3 regions of the Brevibacillus sp. MER 51 genome follow, and region 2 is predicted to be linked to each of the others. Evidence: riboswitches for the same ligand, from Rfam matches in the RefSeq annotation. Region 2 holds a riboswitch; each other region holds the start of a gene.
What was found. Region 2 has a riboswitch for cyclic di-AMP ahead of M3630_RS24435 (quaternary amine ABC transporter ATP-binding protein). Riboswitches for the same ligand answer to the same signal wherever they lie in the genome.
Positions count from the first base shown of each region.

Region 1 (2,262 bases), on a different contig from region 2:
TTCTTTTCCAGTGCAACCTGACGGGCAACCGCGACTTCAACTTGTCCGATTTCTACTTCCATGTCACGCATATATTGATTCAGCATTACTACCGGATCTTCCATGGAATCCAATGCATCATTTACCGAAGCTACTGTCAGATCACGCAAACGTTTAAAGATACTCATTATTTTTTCCTCCTCATCATATCACATCATATTGTTCATCCAAAAGACTCTTGCGACATAGGCGTTACTGCGGGCGTCTTCTTACGTTTCTCTCCCAAGTGTCCAGCGTATCTTCCTTTAATACTTTTTGGGCCCATTCACGCTCCCAAGAAGGAGGCGCTTGTTTTGGCTCTTGGCTGGGACGCAGTAAGCGATATCCCAGATAAATCACCCCAATGGCCAGAAGCGCGTGAAACAGTAGGTCAAGCTTGCCAATCAACATCAGGAATCCGAACAGGAAGACCAGGATTCCCCAAAAACGTGAACCGGTTTGTCCCATGATCTTTTTGGCACCGTATATCATGATCACGCCGGGAATGATAAACCCGAGCAAGTCTCCGATATCGATACCCACCAGATCCAGAAGAACCAACCCACCGACTAGCAGCAGAACCAGCCCGAGTAGAACTTTGCCAGACCGTTCGCTCATTACTCGCTTACCTCCATTCGTTTTGCATGTGGTGCTTGTGGAACGTTATGCCCTTATTGTAGCCCTCGGTATAGGCTTCCCATAACGGGCGTGCGGTTGGTTTTTCCCTCCGTCCTTGGACGGAGACAATTTCCTGCCCTAATCGGACGAGCTGTCCCGCAAGACAGAATATGCACGCGTCGAAAGGCGGCTTGCACTGTCGAACGAAAACGTTACAGCATTTGACGGTATCTTTGTGACGAATGTGTGAACGAACAGATAAAAAGAAGGAAAAAAAGGACTGGCGTAGAATCTTCGTAAGAGTGCGTGTAAAAAAACATCGAAAAATAGCCGAATTCCGCTTGGCGGAAACGGGGGAACCACGTTTTTGGGGTGAATGGTTGCTACTCCTAGCAGCCTAGGGCGTCCTTTCGACCGAACCCTTCAGCTAACCTCGTAGGCTCACGAAGGGAGCAGTTTCTTTTGCGCAAGATGGTTTTATCTTTATTTATGGCTGGATTGCTTGCTATGGGGGCAAGCGCTGTACAGGCTGCTGAGGAGAATACTCTCAATGAAGTAGTCAGCGACTTGTACGGTACCCCTTACAAATCTTCCGGCTCGTCCAAAAAGGGCTTTGACTGCTCCGGTTTCACGCGCTACGTATTTGATGCGTTAGGTGTAGACCTGCCTCACAATTCTGCTTCCCAGTACGAATTAGGTACTGAGGTAGCCAGAAAAGATTTGCAGCCAGGCGATCTCGTATTCTTCAACACGAACGGTCGCAGCATTTCTCACGTGGGTATCTACATCGGAGACGGCACATTCGTGCACTCGGAATCTGGTCGTGGAGTCGTCAACACCAAGTTGAGCGATCCATACTACTGGAGCAAGCGTTATGTAGGCGCCAAGCGTCTCAGCGTTCCTGTTCTAGCGAAAGCAGAAATTCCGAATAAGGAAAAAGCGGTGCAAGCTGCATCGTTGCCGGAAAAACCAGCTAAAAAATAGTCATTCGGCAAAATAATAAAAGCCAGGGACACTACGTCTCTGGCTTTTTCTGACGAAATTTAGTACCTGGTCTAAAGAGGTACCCTCACATATTAGAACAACTTAATAACTTACGGGGTTTCTTCCCCTGATCAGGTCAAAGCATGTTATGATAGACAAGACCCATTCTTTGAATGGTATTCCTTATTAATAGAAGTAACTGGGGGTTGTTCCGGTGAAAGATCACATTTTAATTGTCGATGACAATCTGGAGATTATTGAACTGCTAGAAGACATTTTGGAGAACGAGGGCTTCACCGTTTCCTCCGCAGAGAGCGGAGAGGATGCACTCTCGCTGCTCAGCCAAGGAGAGCGTCCCAACCTGATCCTTTTGGATATTATGATGCCCAACATGAGTGGCTACGAGCTCTGCTCTCAAATTCGCCGTGAGTGGGATTTGCCTATACTGTTTCTCAGTGCAAAAGGAAAAGCGGTAGATAAAGTAGTCGGCTTCGAAATCGGCGCAGATGATTACATCACGAAGCCTTTTGATACAGAAGAGCTGCTCGCTCGCATTCGTGCCCACCTTCGTCGCTATGAGCGCATTCGCAAGCATACCGAAGAGCAGCCTGAGAAGGAAACGGCCTCCTCTCCGATTACGGT
Region 1 covers NZ_JAMAUS010000022.1:51,947-54,208, forward strand. The annotation lists gene M3630_RS27960 (PspA/IM30 family protein) at 1-167, opposite strand, end outside; gene M3630_RS27965 (LiaF transmembrane domain-containing protein) at 232-636, opposite strand; cyclic di-AMP (ydaO/yuaA leader) riboswitch at 955-1,094, shown strand; gene M3630_RS27970 (C40 family peptidase) at 1,099-1,620, shown strand; gene M3630_RS27975 (response regulator transcription factor) at 1,835-2,262, shown strand, end outside.
Region 1: linked by a shared signal. The riboswitch ahead of M3630_RS27970 (C40 family peptidase) and the one ahead of M3630_RS24435 (quaternary amine ABC transporter ATP-binding protein) in region 2 are both predicted to bind cyclic di-AMP.

Region 2 (2,262 bases):
CAAAAGTAGAGTTTCGAAGATGTATTCGCAGAGGTTGAAGCTGACAACCCCCGCCATTCATTTCAAAGCTAGGTAGGGCTCCAGAGGCGCTAGGACTGGAAAGGGGCTTCTTCCCAAGCGGCTATTGTTTACATCTTGAAAGCAACTTTCATGAGGTCTTCCTCTGTTAAAAGCATGTAAAAACCTCATCAGCTCGTAGAGGAAACAGGAGAAATAAGCGAAGATCTTTGGACACACCTACCGAGGCGCAGTGAAAAAAAGAGAAACTGCTTTTAGCGTCCACCTCTGAGCCACATCCTGATGGACTACTTTGGACGCGGTTTCGCTTTTTTTCACGGAGCCGGGCGCCCCATGCTCCCGTGCAGGGGTTCCAAGAATCTGAGCGTTTTCTCCTGTTTCCTCCCCACCACAACAGCGAGTATAGCGCACTAATCCTTCAATCGAATAAGCAACGAACAGCTAATCCAATCCGACTCATAAAGAAAAACAGAATCCGGTTAAAACCGTGCTAAACGAACGTTCACAATAACTGGAAGCGAGCGTATAATTCAAATCACAATCACCATTAAATAAGAGGCAACACATACGGCCTAGTTCCGATATTCTCGGAAGCGGGGGAACCAATCTTTTGGGGTTAATCCTGAGTGATCAGGAGGGATGAGGAAATGTCTTCTCTGCCATCCTACCCGTCAGCTAACCTCGTCGGCCAAAGCAGGGAAGGTCATGAATGGATAAAGTCTAGGCATATAATGCGCAACAAGGGGATTCCTTGCGGGCGTGTGATAGGCCGATACAGGCTTTTTCTTTGGGACCTTTGTTCTGGAGAAAAAGAATGGATCGGCCTATTTTTTATGGAAATACCGATGAGCAGCTTACGCCGATACAACGAGAAGGGAATGGTGTGGATCGCTGAGAGGCAGTCGGTACGACATAAACCGCTGACAATCGAAATCAGGAAGACAGAGTACAGGGAGTCCTGAAAATGGACGCCAGGTATTACGTAAGCCTGTGGATTTTCAACACGAGTAAAAATCAAGCGTACCTGCTTGGTTTTGCTGGAGTGTCGAAACTTCGCGGGCTTTTTCCATTTACGAAAAAACGAAGGATGAGGGATATCATGTCCAAAATGAAAGTCCATCAACTCACAAAAGTGTTCGGCAAGCAGCCCGAGCTGGCCTTGAAGCTGCTGGCGGAAGGACGTACAAAAGAACAAATTTACAAGCAAACCGGCCAGTCCATCGGTGTCAATCAGGTCAGCTTTGAAGTCGAGGAAGGTGAAATCTTCGTCATTATGGGCCTGTCAGGCAGCGGCAAGTCCACCTTAATCCGACTGTGTAATCGACTGATTGACCCAACGAGCGGAAGCATCGAGATCGATGGGGAAGAGATCGTGGACATGAAGGCAGCAGCTTTGCGTGAGGTGCGGAGGAAGAAGCTCGGGATGGTTTTTCAAAATTTCGCCCTGTTTCCGCAGCGGTCGGTACGAGAAAATGTGGAGTTTGGTTTGGAGATACAGCAAGTACCGCCAGGACTCCGGCAAGAAAAAGCACGGGAAGCACTCGCGCTCGTTGGATTAACCGAGTGGGAAAATGCGCACCCGGATCAATTGAGCGGAGGGATGCGCCAGCGGGTCGGATTGGCTCGGGCGTTGGCTAATAATCCAGATATTCTCTTGATGGACGAAGCGTTCAGTGCACTGGACCCGCTCATTCGAAAAGATATGCAGGATGAGCTGCTGGAGCTCCAGATGACGATGAAAAAGACGATCCTGTTCATTACACATGACTTGCATGAGGCATTGCGGCTGGGTGATCGGATTGCCTTTATGAAAGACGGGCAGATCATTCAGATCGGCCGCCCGGAAGAAATTATGGCAGACCCAGCGGATGAATTCGTGCGGAAGTTCGTGGAGGATGCCGACCTGTCCAGGGTGCTCGTTGCTGAAAATGTGATGAAACGTGCAGAAGCAATCACGCCTGACAAAGGGGCCCGAGTGGCGCTGCAACTCATGATGGATAATGGCGTGTCCAGCTTGTACGTCGTAGACAAAAAGCGCACACTGCTTGGATTGATTACGGCTTATGACGTATCACTCGCGATCAGTACGGGAGATTCGCTGGAGGCAATCATGAAAACCGACCTCCCTACCGTTTCGCCTGACGCACGTCTGCACAGCTTGTTCCCGATGATGGCAGACCTGCACGTCCCGATTGCGGTAGTGGGCGACCAGCAGCGATTATTGGGTGTCATCGTAAAAGGAGC
Region 2 covers NZ_JAMAUS010000014.1:28,040-30,301, forward strand. The annotation lists cyclic di-AMP (ydaO/yuaA leader) riboswitch at 578-724, shown strand; gene M3630_RS24435 (quaternary amine ABC transporter ATP-binding protein) at 1,118-2,262, shown strand, end outside.

Region 3 (2,262 bases), on a different contig from region 2:
GTACGAATACATCGTCTCCGCCTTCTACTTGAATGAAACCGAAACCTTTTTCTGCGTTAAACCATTTTACTGTTCCGTTCGTTTGCATCTAAAAAAACCTCCAAAAATTCAATTTGAATATGCTAGTCATATTTACCGAAGCAAATAAAGCTCACATATCATGAAGAAATACCAAATCATGTGCTGTGATACGCCTTCATGATATGTGAATTTTACTTACTCAGCAAATATGCGAATGTCATAGGACGGAACTGCAAAATTAAAAACTAAACCTTTTGAAAACCTAAAACAATGAAAGCCCTTCCTCTCTTCCATCCTTGCGGCTCCGATGACCGCGCCAGTGTGAATCGGGGATTCAAAAATGTTATCCATCAGCATACAAACACCTCGATGAATGATTAGGTATCAATTTTCCAAGTAGCAACCTCATTCTACCATGGTTGTCCAATAAAAGCAACCGTTCAGCCTTATTCTGGACGAAGCGGTACTCTGTTACAATAGGATTGGGAGGGATTACATTGGAAAATCATATTTTGACAACCATTCAATTATCCGAAATGCTTGAAAAGAAAGTGCCTGTACTTTTATTGGACGTACGCGACGCCGAGAAATTTATTTCCGGCAGCCTCGTTCACGAAAACGCGTCGGCGCGAAACGTCCCTTATCTTCTTATGAAGGAACAGGACAAGCCACTTGATGAAGAAACCGAAAAACTCGCGCAAAATGTGCAGATCGTTACCTTATGTACAACAGGTAACAAAGCTCAAAAAGCTGCGGCTCTGCTTCGTGAGCATGGTTTTCATGCGAATGCATTGGAAGGCGGCTTAACTGCATGGAAGGAACAATCAAACGAAGCGAAATGAGCCTAATTTATCAACGATTCTAGCTAGTTGCCATATATTACTCCTTTATTTCGATTGGGATTGTCTGATATCGTTGTTCATGCCAAACGAAATAAGCCGAGACTTCCTCTTGAAAAGGAAGTGCGGGGGACTTTTTTGTGGATGAGTTATTCCACATTGGGGTGAATCGCCGAACTGGCGTAGGGTTGTTTCCTCAATCCGAATCCGACAACTAACCTCGTAGGCCAAAAAAAGGAGAGATTTGTTTAATGAAACGTTTTGGTTCTGTTACAATCGCGATGACTCTTGGTCTGGGCTTGGCTTTGACAGGGTTTGCTTCTTCTGCTTCCGCAGCATCTAACTGCCCATTGAAGAACGGACAATTCCAATTCAATGCGGGTCAAAATATGGGACAATTCCAAAAAGCACCAAATGCACAACAGTTCTTTAACTTTTTCCAAAAACAAGGCTTTGTTCCTAGCCAGCCACAAGCAGTACAGCCAATGCAACCTGTTAAGCAAGGACAAGCAACACCTGTACAACCTTGCCCGATTCAACCAGGAACTTTCCAACCAGCACCCGTACAACAAGCTCCAGCACAACCAGCACCAGTTCAAACGGCACCAGCACAACCTAGCAATAATGTCACTCAGCCTGCCGCTCCGGTAAATCAAGCGGATGAAGCTAAAACTGGTGATTTTGCGAAACAAGTCGCGGATTTGGTGAACCAAGAACGTGCAAAAGCAGGTCTCAAACCTGTTCAAATGGATGCGGCACTGTCCAAAGTAGCGTTGGCAAAAGCACAAGATATGTCTGCTAACAACTATTTTGACCACAACAGTCCAACGTACGGTTCTCCATTTGACATGATGAAGCAGTATGGCATTCAGTACTCGACTGCAGGCGAGAATATCGCCATGGGTCAACAGAGTCCACAAGAAGTTATGCAACAATGGATGAATAGTGAAGGCCACCGCCAAAACATTATGAACCCTGATTTCACAAAAATTGGTGTAGGCTTCACAAATGGCTACTGGGTACAAGAATTTATCGGGTAGAACACTGCTTGATAAACGAAAAGCCGGTGTCTCGTAATCGAGACCCGGCTTTTTCGTGTACGCGTTACGTTCGCTGCGCTTCTGCCGCCTGTTTTTTGGGGGTACAGCAGCTTTCCTGCTCATTGAGCAAAGCAACATCCTTTTGATTCATTTCTTGCTTCGTTGGGTAAGCAGATACTTGCTGCAGCTCGGCATTGACATCAGACGATTGTTTCATCCGTATGGCCCCCCTCACCGTTATTGGTGGTACATCCCTAGTATGCACGCGGTTCTAAACGACTCATTCCTAAGGAACACTGGAAGCACATGCAAATGAACCTATCTGCTAATAATATGTTCAAGGTCTTTTAAGGCAGCCGCCG
Region 3 covers NZ_JAMAUS010000001.1:477,599-479,860, forward strand. The annotation lists gene M3630_RS01695 (cold-shock protein) at 1-88, opposite strand, end outside; gene M3630_RS01700 (rhodanese-like domain-containing protein) at 519-863, shown strand; cyclic di-AMP (ydaO/yuaA leader) riboswitch at 948-1,104, shown strand; gene M3630_RS01705 (CAP domain-containing protein) at 1,112-1,900, shown strand; gene M3630_RS01710 (hypothetical protein) at 1,965-2,117, opposite strand; gene M3630_RS01715 (homoserine dehydrogenase) at 2,219-2,262, opposite strand, start outside.
Region 3: linked by a shared signal. The riboswitch ahead of M3630_RS01705 (CAP domain-containing protein) and the one ahead of M3630_RS24435 (quaternary amine ABC transporter ATP-binding protein) in region 2 are both predicted to bind cyclic di-AMP.